Regions from separate parts of the Pantoea sp. R13S299 genome, predicted to be linked through region 2. Evidence: riboswitches for the same ligand, from Rfam matches in the RefSeq annotation. Region 2 holds a riboswitch; each other region holds the start of a gene.
What was found. Region 2 has a riboswitch for thiamine pyrophosphate ahead of thiC (phosphomethylpyrimidine synthase ThiC). Riboswitches for the same ligand answer to the same signal wherever they lie in the genome.

Region 1 (4,184 bases), on a different contig from region 2:
GGTGACCGCGCCATCTGCGCCACGATAGGCACCAATCTGCTGATAAAGGTAGAACGGCAGTGTGCGGAAGTCGGCACTGCCAAACAGCGCCACCACGCCGAAATCACCAATCGACAGCACGCAGGCAAAGGCCAGCGCCTGGGCCAGCGGACGTTTCAGCGCCCGCAGTTCTATCAGCCGCAGCCGGTTCCAGCCGTGGATATCCAGTGAATCGCAGAGTCTGCCGTAGCGCTCGGCGACATCCCGCATCGGGTTTTCCAGCACTTTCAGCGCATAGGGAATGGCGATCAGCGCATTGGTAAAGATCACCAGCCCCTCAGCCGAATCGGGCAGGCCGATGGTTGCGTTGAACAGCAGGAAAAAACCGGTGGCGAGCACGATGCCTGGCATCGCCAGAATCAGCATGCCGCTGGTGTCGATCAACTGTGCCGCAATCGGACGCTGACGCAGACGCAGCTCGCGACTGCTCCACAGCAGCATCATGGTCAGCACCACACAGATCAGGCCGGCACCGAGGGCGATGCGCAATGAGGTAAAGGTGGCCTGCCAGAGGTCAGGCTGCGCCAGCGCGCCACGCAGTCCGCCGTGCAGACCATCGACGATGACCGCCGCCAGCGGGGGCAGCAGCAGAATCAGCGCCAGCAGGATCAGCAGTGCATCCATCAGCTGTGCTCCGCGCGAATCCTGCGGATCACGCCAGCCGTTCAGCTGGCTGCTTCCGGCAGGAATCGCTTTACTGAAGCGCTGGCTGAGCAGCACCAGCGTCAGACAGCAGCCGAGCTGGATCAGCGCCAGCAGCGCTGCACGTCCGGGATCGTAGTCATAACTCAGCGCCTGGAATATCGCCAGCTCGATGGTGGTAGCCTGCGGACCGCCGCCCAGCGACAGTACAGTGGCAAAGCTGGCGAAACAGAGCATAAAGATCAGCGCACCGGTCGGCAGCAGCTGACGCCGCAGCCACGGCCACTCCAGCAGACGGAAATGATGCCAGCCACGCAGGTCAAGCTGTGCCGCTAGCTGACGCTGTTCTGCTGGGATGCTCTCCAGCGCCTGCAGCATCAGGCGGGTCGCCAGCGGCAGGTTAAAGAAGACGTGCGCCAGCAAGATGCCTGACAGACCATAGGGGGAGAAGTGATAATTCAACCCTGCCAGCTGGCACAACTGCGCCAGCCAGCCGACTCGACCATAGACGGTCAGCAGACCGAACACCGCGACCAGCACCGGCAGCACCAGCGTCATGGCGCACAGGCGCAGAAGCAGCAGACGACCAGGAAAACGGCGTCGATAGAGCGCCCGCGCCAGCGGTATAGCAGGCAGCAGCGACAGCAGGGCGGAGAGCAGCGCCTGACCGAAAGAAAACATGATAACGTGATGCAGGTAGTCATCCTGCAGCACGCCGCGCAGGTCCGTGTCCGGCGCGGCACTCCAGAGTGCGCCAAAGGCCAGAAACGCCACGATGGTCAACAACACCGTGGCGAGGGAACCGGGAATCAGCCAGCGCGGCATCAGCGGCTGACGGCGCGTTGCCACTGGCTTATCCAGCCCGAACGCTGGCTGGCAACCTCTTCCGGCGAGAACTGCAGAGCAGTAGAAGGCACGTTAAGCGCCGCGAAACCGGCAGGCAGCGGCGTGTCGATCACCGGGTACATCCAGTTGCCGGTGGGGATAGTGCGCTGGAAGTCAGGCGAGACCATAAACTTCATGAACTGCTGTGCCAGTGCTGGCTGTTTGCTGCTGGCTAACTGCGCGGCAACTTCGACCTGCAGATAGTGACCCTCTGCAAATGGCGCCGCGGCGTAGTTCTCTTTCTTCTCTTCGATGATGTGGTAAGCCGGAGAGGTGGTGTAGCTCAGCACCAGATCGCCTTCACCCTTGAGGAACAGACCATAGGCTTCACTCCAGCCTTTGGTGACCGTCACGGTTTTCTGCGCCAGCTTTTGCCACGCCTGTGGAGCCTGATCGCCATAGACCTTCTGCATCCACAGCAGCAGACCTAATCCGGGAGTGCTGGTACGGGGATCTTCATAGATCACCCGCCACTTCTCCGGACTGTCGACCAGCTCTTTCAGGCTTTTTGGTGGATTTTTCAGGCGGGTTTTGTCATAGACAAAGGCGAAGTAACCGTAATCGAACGGCACGAAGGTGGTGTTATGCCAGCCGTCGGGCAGTTTTAATTTTGAGGTATCGACCTGACTTTCAGCAAACAAGCCGGTTTTCTGCGCCGCCTGCACCAGATTGTTATCCAGTCCCAGCACCACGTCCGCTTTACTGTTTTTGCCTTCCATGCGGACGCGGTTCAGCAGCGAGACACCATCTTCCAGCGTGACGAATTTCAGCTCGCAGTTGCACTGGGCTTCAAAGGCTTTTTTTACCGCCGGGCCAGGACCCCAGTCAGCGGAGAAGGAGTCGTAGGTGTAGACCGTGAGAACCGGCTTGGCCGCCAGAACGGGGGCGGAGAGTAACAGCAGCACCGGCAGAACTTTGTTTAACACTTTGCGCTCCTTCAGGAGTATAGGGGATGAGTCGCAAAGGATCTGAGCACAGAGGCCTCTCAAATCCCTACGTCGGTATTAACCGAATCAGGTTCGACGGGTATTTCTCAGCTGCTTGCTTGTGGCAAGCCGCACCCCGTTGAGAACGTCACATTCTAGTCATTTCAGCGCCGGGGCGAAAGCGTCACAACGCCGGTGGCGCGAACCAGGCCGATTTAAAATCAAACCAGCCCAGCGTATTCATCCGGACGCCGCGCATGCTGCGCTGTCCTTCAAGCAGCAGCCAGTGATGAAACAACGGATGCAGACCAGCTTCTTCGACCAGCTGTTTACTCCATTCAGCCAGCGGCAGCGTTTTCTCGCGCCAGCGGGCCGCATCGCCATGCCAGTCGATCGGCAGGCAGTGATGCAGCAGTGGGATCTCATAAAGCTGCGCAAACAGCGAGTAATTAAGCGGCAGGGTGAAGTTCACGCTGCCCAGCCAGATGTCACTTTCCGCGTCGCCCTGATACCAGCTTTCGTAGCTGATCTCACGGGTCTCCAGCGTGACGCCATGCTCTGCCAGCAGCGGACGCAGCGCATTAGCGATGCCTTCATGCTCCACGTGCTGGCTGTACCAGGTCAGCGTCAGATGCGTTAAGCCGGGCGGTTTTTCCACGGGCGTCAGGTCGCGCCGGTGATGCCAGCGTGGCAGCAGACCATACGCCGGAAACCAGTAGCGCTGATAGCCGACACCGGCGTGATTGAGCAGGGCGATGGGGTTAAACAGGTAGCTGACCCAGCGTCGCACTGCCTCGTTGCGGCCCTGCTCTGAACGCTGGTCAAACAGCAGATAGTAGCAACCCTCTTCAAGGCGGCTCTCCTCCTGAACTTCATCGGCGCTGTCGCCCTGCAGACGGACGCCGGCATAGACCAGCTCATCGCTGATGTCGGGCAGTACCCAGATAGAGACATCATCAATCAGCGCGCGAAAACCGAAGTAGTCATCAAACGCTTCGATCTTCAGCTGGCTCTCCTGATTGCGGATCACCCGGTAAGGACCGGTGCCAACGGGCTGGCGGGCAAAGTCGTGCAGCGTGGGCCATTCGCGCGGCAGGATCATCGCACTGACGCTGCCCAGCAGCCAGGGCAATCCCTCGTCAGGCTGGCTTAAACGGATATCCAGCGTCCAGGGGGCGGGCGAGTCGATCTGCGCAATATGGGAAAAAAGCGGATGCGGGCGCTGACGCTCCAGCGTCGCCAGCACATCCTCCATCTCCAGTTCTCTGCCGTGATGGAAGCGAATCGCCGGACGCAGGAAGAAGCGCCAGTGAAGCGGGGACGTCTGCTGCCAGTGGTGCGCAATATCGGGTTCGATTTCCCCGTTTTCCTCATTTATCCGCGTCAGACCGTTGAAAATCTGTCGCGCAATGTGGGTTTCCGAGCGCCGCAGCGCCGAGCCGGGCAGAAGATTGAGCAGCGGACGATAGTAGAGCACCCGCAGGATATGCTTGCCCTGCCGGAAACTGCGCCCCAGATGCGCGCTGATCATCTGACGCACCTGGTTTTTATCACCTACCAGCTGGACCAGTTGATCGATGCGATCCTGTTCCAGCAAATCCTCGGCACGCTGCTGCTGCAGGGCAAGGCCGGTGTAGCAGAAGGTAAGCTGCGATCGCTTGCCGCGTCCGGCTTCAGCCTGCCAGATCAGCC
Region 2 (4,184 bases):
TTGGACATGGCGTTATCACGGATCTGCGCACCGGGATGGCCTTTGGCCAGATCGGCGGCATGCGCCGCGATTTTGTAGGTGATCAATCCCTGCTTCACATCCTCTTTGTTGGGCAGACCCAGATGCTCTTTGGGTGTGACGTAACACAGCATGGCGCAACCAAACCAGCCAATCATGGCGGCACCAATGCCTGAGGTGAAATGGTCATAACCGGGAGCGATGTCGGTGGTCAGCGGGCCAAGCGTGTAGAAGGGGGCTTCATCGCACAGGTCGAGCTGTTCAGTCATATTGCGGCGGATCATATGCATTGGCACGTGGCCCGGACCTTCAATCATCACCTGAACATCATATTCCCAGGCAATACGGGTCAGCTCACCCAGGGTACGCAGTTCGGCAAACTGCGCCTCGTCATTAGCATCCTGAATCGAACCCGGACGCAGGCCATCGCCCAGCGACAGAGAGACATCGTAAGCGGCGCAGATTTCACAGATCTCGCGGAAGTGCTGATAGAGGAAGCTCTCCTGATGATGCGACAGGCACCATTTCGCCATGATCGATCCACCCCGCGAAACAATGCCGGTCAGACGTTTCGCCGTCATCGGGACATAACGCAGCAGAACGCCCGCGTGAATAGTGAAGTAATCGACGCCCTGTTCCGCCTGCTCAAGCAGCGTGTCCCGGAATATTTCCCAGTTCAGCGCCTCAGCCACGCCATTCACTTTTTCCAGCGCCTGATAGATCGGCACGGTCCCGATGGGTACCGGGCTGTTTCGCAAAATCCATTCGCGCGTTTCATGAATATAACGGCCGGTCGAGAGATCCATCACCGTGTCGGCACCCCAGCGTGTCGACCAGACCAGCTTTTCCACTTCTTCCTCGATGGAGGAGGTCACCGCCGAGTTACCGATGTTGGCGTTGACCTTCACCAGGAAGTTGCGGCCAATGATCATCGGCTCTGATTCCGGGTGATTGATATTGGCAGGAATGATGGCGCGTCCGGCCGCCACCTCCTGACGCACAAACTCGGGTGTGATGCTGGCTGGCAGATGCGCGCCAAAACTGTGGCCCGGATGCTGTTGCAGCAGCACCTTACTGCGGATTCGCTCACGGCCCATGTTTTCCCGCAGGGCGATAAACTCCATCTCCGGGGTAATGATCCCCTGGCGGGCATAGTGCAGTTGCGTGACGCGGCGGCCTGCGCGGGCGCGGCGCGGTGTGGGAAGATGATCGAAGCGCAGATGATCCAGCCCCTCGTCAGCCAGCCGCTGTTGCGTATAGCCCGAGCTATTCTGTTCGAGAAACTCGCTGTCGTCGCGTTCAGCAATCCAGCGAGCGCGCAGCTTTTCCAGGCCGCGATGCACATCGATCTGTGCCGCGGGATCGCCATAGGCACCCGCCGTGTCATAGACCGGCACCGCTTCATTTTGCTCATAGAGAGGCTGTTCTTTGCTGCCGCCAATGTGGGTCGGGCTTAGGGTGATTTCGCGCATGGGCACGCGAATATCTTCCCGGCTGCCGGTAATCCAGATGCGACGGGACTGGGGAAAGGCACTGCCGCTTTGCAGGGAATCGATAAATTCCTGCGCCTGGGCACGCTGTTCACGACGGGTCATTTTTGGTTCAGACATAGCAATCTTCCAGTTAAGGGGGAACGATGCTTGTCCGGAGTTCGGAAGGAGTAACCGTATAAACAGCACAGGCGTGCCGGCATACAGAGAAGATTTACTCTTGTTCCCTTCGCAGGTTCTAACCTGATCAGGTTCCGCGGATCCCGAATTAACGGTCTCAGCCCAACTGGGCACTCCGACAAGAAGCTGTTTTCACATTGAGTTCTGATAACAGACTCAGGCGTAAAAACCTTAGTTTTCAAAGCAAAAAAAAAAGGTTCTTTGGAGAGCACTCCTCAGAACCTGTTCAGCATAAAAGGGCTACGGGATAATCTCAACCCTTTTGCCAGCGATGACTATCACGCCGGACGGGCGATATGGCTGTCATTCGCCACCTGCGGGGGGACAAGCTTGTTATCCCATGCCAGCTGAATCAGCTTATCTTCCAGTGTAAAGCGTGCTTCCAGCACTTCGCCCACTTCGGATAGCGCCTGCTGGAAGGTCATACAGTTTTCGTCGTCAATCGCCTGCTGCAGGTGACCGTCATACAGTTGCATCAGACGCTCAGTATTGGCTTCCAGCGGGGGATAGATCTGCGCAGCAGCAATCATCGGGCTATCGCCACTCATTTCACTGATGACGCGCTCATAGATACTGAAGTGACCCGCAGAAAGATAATCGACCAGGCCGTGACAAAAGTTGTCCAGCGCCTGCTCATCCAGACGCGTCAGCGCCTCTTTATTTGGTTTAAGACCGACCAGGTGATAATAGGTCACCAGTAGCTGACGACGGGCTTCAAGCCACGAATCGACCAGTTCATTACTGCCACCTACGCGTTCAGCCAGGACGTCTAACTGGTTAAGCATATCTAACTCCATGTGAGTTATAGTTGTTTATCTACACACTTAACATCAGGGCTTCAGCGTGCGATTTGACGCTAAGGATGACGAAATAAATGCAATGCGAAATCTCAAGCGTAGACGCTGGATGGTGGATTGTCAGCCATGAACAGAAACTTTGGTTGCCACAAGGTGATTTACCCCGCGGAAACGCCGAAAAATTTGGTTTGACTGGCAGTAAGGCCCGTACCATTGGTGAGTGGCAGGGTGAAAAAGTCTGGCTGATTTGTGAGCCGCGCGCCTCCGATATGTTCTCAGTCCGGCAGTTGATCGATCAGGATGTGGAGCTGTTTCAGCTGGTGGGTCGCGGTGTGCAGCTGGCGGAATTCTACCGTTCTCATCGCTGGTGCGGCTATTGCGGCCATGAGATGCACCACAGCAAACATGAATTTGCCTGTCTCTGCAGCCATTGCCGTGAGCGTTACTATCCGCAGATTGCGCCCTGCATCATTGTGGCTATCCGTCGCGGCGATGAAATCCTGCTGGCGAATCATGCCCGCCATCGCAATAAGGTCTACACCGTGCTGGCGGGTTTTGTCGAAGTGGGCGAGACGCTGGAGCAGGCCGTGGCTCGCGAAGTGATGGAAGAGAGCAATATCCGCGTTAAAAACGTCCGTTACGTGACCTCCCAGCCGTGGCCCTTCCCGCAGTCGCTGATGACAGCGTTCATGGCGGAGTATGACAGCGGCGATCTGCAACATGACGGCAAAGAGCTGCTGGATGCGGCCTGGTTCCGTTTTGATGACCTGCCGCTGCTGCCACCGCCAGGCACCGTGGCGCGCCGTCTGATTGAAGATACCGTCGCCCTGTGCCGTGCCGAAGTGTAGAAGTGCTACACTACACGCCTGTTATTGAGAGAGTGTTGAGATGAGTGAACTGAAGAACGATCGTTATTTACGTGCCCTGTTACGTCAGCCGGTTGATGTCACGCCGGTATGGATGATGCGACAAGCCGGGCGCTATTTGCCGGAATACAAAGCGACACGCGCCCAGGCGGGTGATTTTATGTCGCTGTGTAAAAACGCCGAGCTGGCCTGTGAAGTCACCCTTCAGCCGCTGCGCCGTTATCCGCTGGATGCCGCCATCCTCTTCAGTGACATCCTGACCATTCCGGATGCGATGGGACTGGGTCTCTACTTTGAGACCGGCGAAGGCCCGCGCTTCTCTAACCCTGTGACCTGTCGCGCTGACGTTGAGCGTTTACCGGTGCCCGATCCAGAAATGGAGCTGGGCTATGTGATGAATGCGGTCCGCACCATCCGTAAGAATTTGAACGGCGATCTGCCGCTGATTGGCTTCTCTGGCAGTCCGTGGACGCTGGCCACCTACATGGTGGAAGGCGGTAGCAGCAAGGCGTTTACCAAAATCAAAAAAATGATGTATGCCGATCCCGCTACGCTACACGCGATGCTGGATAAGCTGGCCGACAGCGTGATCCTCTATCTCAACGCTCAGATCCGTGCCGGTGCGCAGTCCGTGATGATATTTGATACCTGGGGCGGCGTGCTGACCCGTCGTGATTACCTTGAGTTCTCACTCCATTACATGCACAAAATTGTTGATGGCCTGCTGCGTGAAAACGACGGTCGCCGCGTGCCGGTGACGCTCTTCACTAAAGGCGGCGGACAGTGGCTGGAAGCGATGGCAGCCACCGGTTGTGATGCGCTGGGTCTCGACT
Region 3 (4,184 bases), on a different contig from region 2:
CGAGTTATGTAGGTATTCTTATATGTTTCTTGAATCTCTTTGAGTATTTTTTCGATACTCTCAAAGTATTTTCCAACAGGATCAGCAGCAAGGCCAATTCCATTATCAGCGTAGTTGGTGAAATTTGCTATGGTAGCGTAATGTTTGTGCAGTAAGTTAGCTTCCTCATGCGTCAATGGGGCCAATGCTGCATCGACTTGCGCTTTCGCGGCTTTCATGTGGGCGATCTGTTCGTCGTCCTGCTTATCAGGATCAACCAGAAGCATAATAGAACCGGCTTTGTATCTTTCGTCTGCACCGTTCAGCGTAGCGAATAGCTCTTTGGCTCCTGCCGGTGGGTTTTCGGTGAATAGCAGACGTTGCCACGCTTCTGTAGTCCCTGCATAGGGGAGAACGGCAAAACCTGCGTCGATACCTGTTTTCTTTTTCGCTACCTGGGCGTGTTGTTCCGGCTCTGACTCAATCGGCCCTGGTAGTACAGGCATCTTGACGAGGTGAGATAGATCGGTGTGCGTTACTGTTGGTTCTCCACCCAGTTCGTAATAATCATCCCAATTTGAAGGAACGAACTTCGATTTGCAGGGGCAGGAGCTATAACTGTCCAGAGTTCCGGCAATCCTTTTACCATGTATGTCATCGTCATTAAGCCCGCCGCAAATACGGTAATGGCCTGGATGTTTGCCACAGGTAACTTTATGACCTTCACACGCCATGTCTTTATCGAAAAACTGGTGATCGGTACAACCTTCGAGGATTCTGCCGCCGCAACCAGTCTTATCACCTCTGAACAGAAAGTAACCTTTAGCTGCCATTAGTGCTTACTCCCTGGCATGGTTAACAATCCTTTCGGCAATGTGTCACCTTCTCGGAAGATTAGTCTGCTGCCGGATTGTGGTGTTGAGATTATTTCATCGCCATTATCAAGCATACTTCCAACGAGTGCCGCAGATGCACCCTGCATAATACGTGCTTCACATGCACCTGAAATAATAGTTGCTTCACTGCCGTCAGCGTAAACAGCTTTATCTCCAACTCGTGCCATTTTATAACCGCCAGCTGTACTGCTTCCCGAAGCATTGCGGAGCACTCCGCCGTTAAGGGTAAGGCTTCCTGCTACAGCGAATCGAAAAATGTAGATTAGTGGGCGGCTAACTTGTTTGTTAAAATCTTCAAACTCTTTGCGTATATTGCTGTCACAGCTTGCTATAAAATCTTCGTCGTAGAGTTGTTGTAAAGAGGATTCCCTGAGTTCATGCGTTATCTCGTTAGTGTATTGCTTCATAAGTCCCTTTACTTGTTATGGAAATAATCACGATGGTCATTTTACAAGCAATGGCTACATGAGCAACAAGAATTTGACCTAGTGAAACTGCGTTTCGTAATTGAAAGTTAGTGGATAGAGCGATGCTTTGTATGATTGCTTGAACTATCAAACACGCATTTTGGGCACTTCCGGTTTTTACGTCGGCAATGTCTAACTATCAGGTGCTAATAGTGAAAGCTCGGAGCTTCGAGGATCCCGTGAACGTTAATAAGTTTATTAAGGGAGGCTTACCCTCAAGTAGTTTGTTAATGACGTTTCGGGCTGCACCTGTGAGGTTATAGATCCCGTTCTTTGCTTTATGCTAGTCGCGGATCTGTTTGGGTAGCTTTTCATTCACCGGGCGTTGCCTGTAAAGGCGGTTTAAACCTCAAAGTAATATCTGCTCCTTTTTTATTCTCTGGGGTTGAGGTCAAAAAGGGGGGATACCTATTTTCACGGTGAACAAGCGATAGCTTGAAGGGTCGGCTTGCATCAGTAAGCAACATCTCCTAATCTGGCAAAAAATATAGTGATTCAATCTAAACGACTCGGGGTGCCCTTCTTTGTGAAGGCTGAGAAATACCCGTATTACCTGAACTGGATAATGCCAGCGTAGGGAAGTCTGATGCCTGACCGCATTCGCCTTCTTGTTCGCCGGTTGGGAGCTACGATGACACATCAATCTCAACACCTTTCTGCCGCGCATTTCGCGCCCATCCTGCACACTTTCCGCCGTCAGTCACCGCTGGTGCACTGCATGACTAATGACGTGGTCCAGAACTTCACCGCCAATGTGTTGCTGGCACTCAATGCCTCACCGGCGATGGTGATTGATGCTGAGGAAGCCGCAGAGTTCAGCCGCTTTGCGGATGCGCTGTTGATTAACGTGGGCACCTTAACCCGCGAGCGCCAGCAGGCGATGCAGGTTGCCGTCACTGCCGCCCGTGAGGCGGGCAAACCCTGGACGCTCGATCCGGTTGCCGTTGGTGCGCTGACACTGCGCAGTGACTTCTGCCAGCAGTTGTTAAGTCAGCAACCGGCGGTGATCCGGGGAAATGCCTCAGAGATTCTGGCGCTGGCGCAGCAGGCCAGCGGCGGGCGCGGTGTCGATACCCTGCATCAGGCCGATGCGGCACTTGATGCGGCACAACTGCTCGCCGGGACCTGGAACACGCTGGTAATCGTTACCGGTGAAGTGGACTACGCCACCGATGGTCAGCGAATCCTCGCCATAAGCGGTGGAAGTCCGTTAATGACGCGGGTGGTCGGGACCGGCTGTGCGCTCTCTGCCGTGGTCGCGGGCTTCAGCAGTCTGCCTGGAGATCGGCTGATGAACGTCGCTGCTGCCTGCCAGGTCATGGCCATGGCGGGGGAAAAGGCAGCGGCGCAGGCGTCCGGGCCAGGCAGCTTTGCCACCGAGTTTATCGATGCACTCTGGACGCTGGAGGGGAAATTATGAAGCGGATTAACGCTCTGACGATTGCCGGGACCGATCCCAGCGGTGGTGCCGGTATCCAGGCCGATCTGAAAACCTTTTCGGCTCTGGGAGCCTATGGCACCAGCGTCATTACCGCGCTGGTGGCACAAAACACGCAGGGCGTGCAGTCGGTTTATCGCATTGAACCGGACTTTGTGGCCGCACAGCTCGATTCGGTGCTGGATGACGTACGCATCGACAGCGCAAAAATTGGCATGCTCTCAGAAACGGCCATCGTGGAGCAGGTGGCGTCCCGGCTGAAACGCGCTGAGATCCCCTTTGTGGTGCTGGATACGGTCATGGTTGCGAAAAGTGGCGATGCGCTGCTCTCGCCAGACGCCGTGGCCAGCGTACGTGAACTGTTATTGCCACAGGTCTCGCTGATTACGCCTAATCTGCCGGAAGCGGCGGCGTTGCTGAATTGCGCTATTGCCAAAGATGAGGCGGAGATGCGCGAGCAGGGACGGGCCTTGCTGGCCCTGGGCTGTCAGGCCGTGCTGATGAAAGGTGGTCACCTGGCGGCGGCGGAAAGCCCCGACTGGCTGATTACGCGCTCCGCAGAGCAACGATTCAGTACGCCGCGCGTGAATACCCGTCATACGCATGGTACTGGCTGCACACTGTCGGCTGCTTTAGCCGCGTTGCGTCCGCGCCATGCTGACTGGGCAGCGACGATTAGGGAAGCCAAAAACTGGTTACAGCAGGCGCTATTACAGGCGGACTCACTGGAGGTCGGGAAGGGTATCGGGCCGGTTCACCATTTTCATCAGTGGTGGTAACGGCGAAGGCCCGAATTGGCCTGTTAATCAGGCAATGCGGGCGGTTTCAGGTTCAGGGTGCTTCAAACCAGGCGCTGTTACGTTCGGCAATCGGGGTGATCGAGAAGATCATCTCCTGCAGGTGACGACGCATCGCCGCTTCGGCGGCATCCGCATCGTGAGCCTTCAGCGCGGCATAAATCTCTTCATGCTGCTCAATCACTTTTTCCGGCGGAGAGACTTCACTCAGCGTCAGGAACCGCACCCGGTCCATGGCGGCTTTAATGTTCTCCACCGTCTCCCAGGCCAGCTTGCAGTCAATGCTTTCAGCGATCAGGCGATGAAACTCATCATCCAGTGTCAGAAAGCCCTGGCTGTCATGCCGCTCAGCCGCCATGCGCTGCAGCTGCAGATTATGTTCCAGCGCCATCAGGGCTGGATCGTCAATCTCCATCGCTGCGCGACGCACCACTGACACTTCCACCGCCTCCCGGATAAAGCGACCATCCGCCACCCGCTTAGCGGAAATTTTGCGCACGAAGGTGCCGCGCTGCGGTAATACCTGTACCAGTCCGGCTTCGGCCAGCTTGATGAACGCTTCGCGCACAGGCTGGCGTGAGACGTTGAAGCGCGCGGACACCTCTTT
Region 4 (4,184 bases), on a different contig from region 2:
TCGTGTGGGCGTCCGGTTTGCGCCGCTGTTTTCGAGTACCGACGAAGAGCGCGTCTATCTCGGTCTGGTTGAAAGCGATCCCCACGCGACCTACATCCGTGCCGCGCAACTGCTGAATGAGCTGGAAGTTGGCTATCTCTCGATTGCCGAAGCGGACTGGGATAATAGCCCGGATATGCCAGAGAGTTTTCGCGTCGCACTGCGCGAAACATTCCGATCTCCGATCATCTATTCGGGACGTTACACGGCTGAAAAAGCGCAGCATGTGCTGAAAAAAGGCTGGGGCGATCTGTTTGGTTTTGGCCGTTCGTTTATTGCCAATCCCGACCTGCCTGCGCGCATTCAATCAGGTTATCCGCTGAATGAGGTCGATAATGCCTCCCTGTATGGCGGCACTGAGAAAGGCTATACTGACTATCCTGTTTTTCAATCCTGATACTCTGTGAGGCGGCATGTCCCCCGAAAATGCCCTGAAGTTACTGTCCAATCCAACCCGGGTGGCAGTGCTGAAGTGGCTTAAAAATCCTGAAGAAGCGTTTGCGGGCTATACCCAGCTCTATCCCTTCGATCAGTACGGCGTTTGTGCCAGCCTCATACAGGACAAGGCGGGCTTATCACAGCCCGCCACGTCGTTATGCCTGAAAGCGCTTCACAGTGCCGGGCTGGTCGAAGCCAGCAAAGTCGGGAAATGGACCTATTATCGCCGCGCCGAACCGCGTATTCGGGAAATCACCGACGCGGTGACGCAATCACTTCAGGCGCTTTAAAAGCGTCAGCGTTCAGGGTAATGTAGATTTCAGTCCCCTTGTTCCAGGTGTGACGCCTTACGAATTGATCAACTCAGGATCAGAAAATGTTTATGTCAGTTCTGTCTTTCACAACCGTCACCACCACCGTGCTCAGCGGCGGCGTGGGCGACTCTGTGACTGGCACCTGACACAACAGATTCCCTCTCCCCGCCGAACCGGACGGGGACCTGCTCTCCGTTCTTAAAAACTGAATGGAGCCAGGTCATGATGACATCTGAAAGTGCACTTTTAATCATCGATATGCAGCAGGGCCTTTTTCATGGTCCAGCGGCGCCTTTTGCCGCAGACAACATTCTGTCGAATATCACTCTGCTCATCACCAAAGCACGGCAGTCTGACGTGCCCCTCTTTTTTGCACGCCATATTGGCCCCGATGATTCCCCTTTCAACGAGCAAAGCCCGCTGACCCACCTGATACCGGAACTGCAGGTTAACCCGCAGTCAGATGTCGTCTTTACAAAAAGATATCCCAGCTGTTTCAGAGAGACCGGCCTGCAACTTCAGCTTAAGCAAAGAGGCGTGAAACAACTGGTGATAGCCGGGATGAAAACCGAGTTCTGTGTTGATACCACCTGTCGCGCCGCACCGGAGCTGGGTTTTAAGGTCGTGCTGATTTCCGATGCGCATACCACCGTCGATAATCCGCACCTCTCTGCGGAAAAGATTATTGGTCATCACAATCAGACGCTGGCAGGACCCTTTGTGACGCTGGCAACCGCCGCTGACTGGCCGTCCGGTTCTGCCCGTTAATCCCGCTATTCGGGTTTTGCACCCTGCACGCGGCTTGACGAAGCTGCCCGCTTAACTTACAACTAAACCCGTCAGGGGAGTCTCGCCAGAGAGACTGAGAGGCTAATAGCGCATTGCGCGGCTTAGCGACCCTTAGAACCTGACCCAGTTGATACTGGCGTAGGAAGACGGGTATCGCATCAGATACTTGCCGCAGGGGCGCGATCGCGACGTCTCTGCTTTTCCCCTCCGTATCACGGGTCTTCGTTAACTGATAACGAGGCCACAGTGAAATATCTCATCCTGAATCTCTCTCTTCCTCGCCGGTGGATACCATGAGCCGCTGGTCGGTGCTTGGCAGCGGCGTGGCCGGGCTATGTGTCGCCACACTGCTTGTGGAGCGGGGAGAAACTGTCGAAATCATTACGCAGCCGGACTGTCGTGCCGCCTCACACTGGGCGGGCGGCATGCTCGCGCCCTGGTGCGAAGCGGAAAGCGCGCCGCCGCAGGTGATCGAATGGGGCCAGCACGCGGCGGGCTGGTGGGCGCAACGCGTGGATGGCGTGGAACAGCAGGGCACGCTGGTGGTGGCGCCACCGCGTGACAGCCGCGAACTGACGCGCTTCGCCAGCATGACGCAGCAGCATCAGTGGGTCGCGCCCGGAGAGATTGAACCGGCGCTGGAAAACCGCTTTGCCCGCGGCCTGTTTTTCGCGGCGGAGGCGCATCTCGATCCCCGCCGCGCGATGCAGCAACTGCGCGACAAGCTGCAGCAGGCTGGCGTGTCCCTTCACAGTGGAAAACCCAGCGGCAAAATCATCGACTGCCGTGGCATCCACGCCACGGATGAGCAGCCCACGCTGCGCGCCGTGCGAGGCGAAATGCTGATCCTGCAATCACCTGACGTTCAGCTTTCCCGTCCCGTCCGGCTGCTGCATCCACGCTTTCCCTGCTATCTGGTGCCGCGTGCAGGCGGGCACTTCATGCTGGGTGCCACCATGGTCGAAAGCCATGACAGCAGTCCGATCAGCGCCAGGGCGATGATGGAGCTGCTCAGTGCCGCTTATAGCCTGCATCCGGCGCTGGCCGAAGCGCGCATTGTGGAGAGCGGCACCGGTCTGCGTCCCGCCTACCGACAGAACCTGCCGGAAGTCCGCTATGAAAATGGCCGTTTCTCGCTAAACGGGCTTTACCGTCACGGCTTTTTGCTGGCGCCGATCATGGCTGAAAAACTCATGCTGCAACTCACACAGGAGATGACTCATGCGAGTTCAACTTAATGGACGCACGATTGAAACCGATGCTGGCACGCTGGCAGAGCTTATGACGGAGCAGCAGATTGACCCGCGCACCGTCGCCACAGCACTGAACGGCGAGTTTGTGCCACGCAGCCGTTATGCCAGCCAGATGCTTGAGGCGGGCAGCCAGCTGGAAATCCTGTCACCGATGCAGGGAGGTTAACCATGTTCTATCAATTCACTCCGCAATCCCGCTTTCTGCTCGGCACCGCCGGTTATCCGTCACCGGACATCCTGCATCAGGCGATCGACGCGTCAGGCGCAGAAATTATTACCGTCAGCCTGCGTCGGGAAGGCAGTGAAGGCGGAGCCTTCCGCACGCTGCTGCAACAGCTCAACAAACGTATTCTGCCGAACACCGCAGGCTGCCACACGGTGAAAGAGGCGGTGACGACGGCGCAGATGGCGCGTGAACTGTTCGATACGCCTTGGATCAAGCTGGAAGTCATTGGTCATGCCGACACGCTGCAACCCGATCCCTTTGCGCTGGTGGAAGCCGCGCGGATCCTCTGCGCTGACGGCTTCCAGGTCTTTCCCTACACCACCGAAGATCTGATTGTCGGCGAGAAACTGCTGGAAGCGGGCTGTGAAGTGCTGATGCCCTGGGGCGCGCCGATAGGTTCCGGTCAGGGGCTGCGCAATATCGAAGGGCTGCGCACGATGCGTGCGTGGTTTAAAGATGTGCCGCTGATAATTGATGCGGGCATCGGATCGCCGGGCCAGGCGGCGCAGGCAATGGAGATGGGTTTCGACGGCGTGCTGCTCAACACGGCGGTGGCAAAAGCGCGCGATCCGGTGCGGATGGCCGGGGCTTTTGCCGCCGCGATTCACGGCGGGCACGAGGCGTTTCAGGCGGGATTAATGGAGCAGCGCGACATGGCGTCAGCTTCCACGCCCATTTTTGGTCTGGCACAGTTTTAAGGAGCGGCAATGGAGCGTTATCAGCGACAGACCATGTTGCCGGAGATTGGCGAAGCGGGGCAGCAGCGGCTGAGCGGGGCACGTGTGCTGGTAGTGGGCGCGGGCGGCCTTAGTGCGACGCTGCTGCCGTTACTGGCAGGCGCGGGCGTCGGGTTTATTCGACTTTACGATGGCGATCGGGTCGAGCTGCACAACCTCCACCGGCAGACGCTTTTTGGCATCGACGATGTAGGGCAGTCAAAAGCAATCTGCGCTCAGCGCGCGCTGGCGCAAAGAAATTCTGACTGCCACGTTGAGGCGCATTCACACTCGCTTAGCGCCAGTCAGCTGCCGCAGGCGCTGGAGGGAATCGATCTGGTGGTGGATGCGGCGGATAACTTCGCCATCACTTATCAGCTATCAGACGCCTGTTATCCGCGCGGCCTGC

Region 1: linked by a shared signal. The riboswitch ahead of thiB (thiamine ABC transporter substrate binding subunit) and the one ahead of thiC (phosphomethylpyrimidine synthase ThiC) in region 2 are both predicted to bind thiamine pyrophosphate.
Region 3: linked by a shared signal. The riboswitch ahead of thiM (hydroxyethylthiazole kinase) and the one ahead of thiC (phosphomethylpyrimidine synthase ThiC) in region 2 are both predicted to bind thiamine pyrophosphate.
Region 4: linked by a shared signal. The riboswitch ahead of ACN1CO_RS15680 (FAD-dependent oxidoreductase) and the one ahead of thiC (phosphomethylpyrimidine synthase ThiC) in region 2 are both predicted to bind thiamine pyrophosphate.

The regions. Positions count from the first base shown of each region.
Region 1 is NZ_JBLYEF010000002.1:432,120-436,303, forward strand. Features, by position in the region: gene thiP (thiamine/thiamine pyrophosphate ABC transporter permease ThiP) at 1-1,530, opposite strand, end outside; gene thiB (thiamine ABC transporter substrate binding subunit) at 1,506-2,492, opposite strand; TPP riboswitch at 2,539-2,641, opposite strand; gene sgrR (HTH-type transcriptional regulator SgrR) at 2,677-4,184, opposite strand, start outside.
Region 2 is NZ_JBLYEF010000008.1:6,177-10,360, reverse strand. Features, by position in the region: gene thiC (phosphomethylpyrimidine synthase ThiC) at 1-1,628, opposite strand, end outside; TPP riboswitch at 1,716-1,816, opposite strand; gene rsd (sigma D regulator) at 1,967-2,473, opposite strand; gene nudC (NAD(+) diphosphatase) at 2,563-3,333, shown strand; gene hemE (uroporphyrinogen decarboxylase) at 3,374-4,184, shown strand, end outside.
Region 3 is NZ_JBLYEF010000001.1:1,819,334-1,823,517, reverse strand. Features, by position in the region: gene ACN1CO_RS08795 (PAAR domain-containing protein) at 1-812, opposite strand, end outside; gene ACN1CO_RS08790 (PAAR domain-containing protein) at 812-1,282, opposite strand; TPP riboswitch at 1,843-1,939, shown strand; gene thiM (hydroxyethylthiazole kinase) at 1,974-2,762, shown strand; gene thiD (bifunctional hydroxymethylpyrimidine kinase/phosphomethylpyrimidine kinase) at 2,759-3,559, shown strand; gene ACN1CO_RS08775 (GntR family transcriptional regulator) at 3,612-4,184, opposite strand, start outside.
Region 4 is NZ_JBLYEF010000003.1:279,745-283,928, reverse strand. Features, by position in the region: gene ACN1CO_RS15695 (alkene reductase) at 1-436, shown strand, start outside; gene ACN1CO_RS15690 (ArsR/SmtB family transcription factor) at 453-767, shown strand; gene ACN1CO_RS15685 (cysteine hydrolase family protein) at 1,014-1,559, shown strand; TPP riboswitch at 1,623-1,742, shown strand; gene ACN1CO_RS15680 (FAD-dependent oxidoreductase) at 1,874-2,818, shown strand; gene thiS (sulfur carrier protein ThiS) at 2,802-2,999, shown strand; gene ACN1CO_RS15670 (thiazole synthase) at 3,002-3,757, shown strand; gene ACN1CO_RS15665 (HesA/MoeB/ThiF family protein) at 3,767-4,184, shown strand, end outside.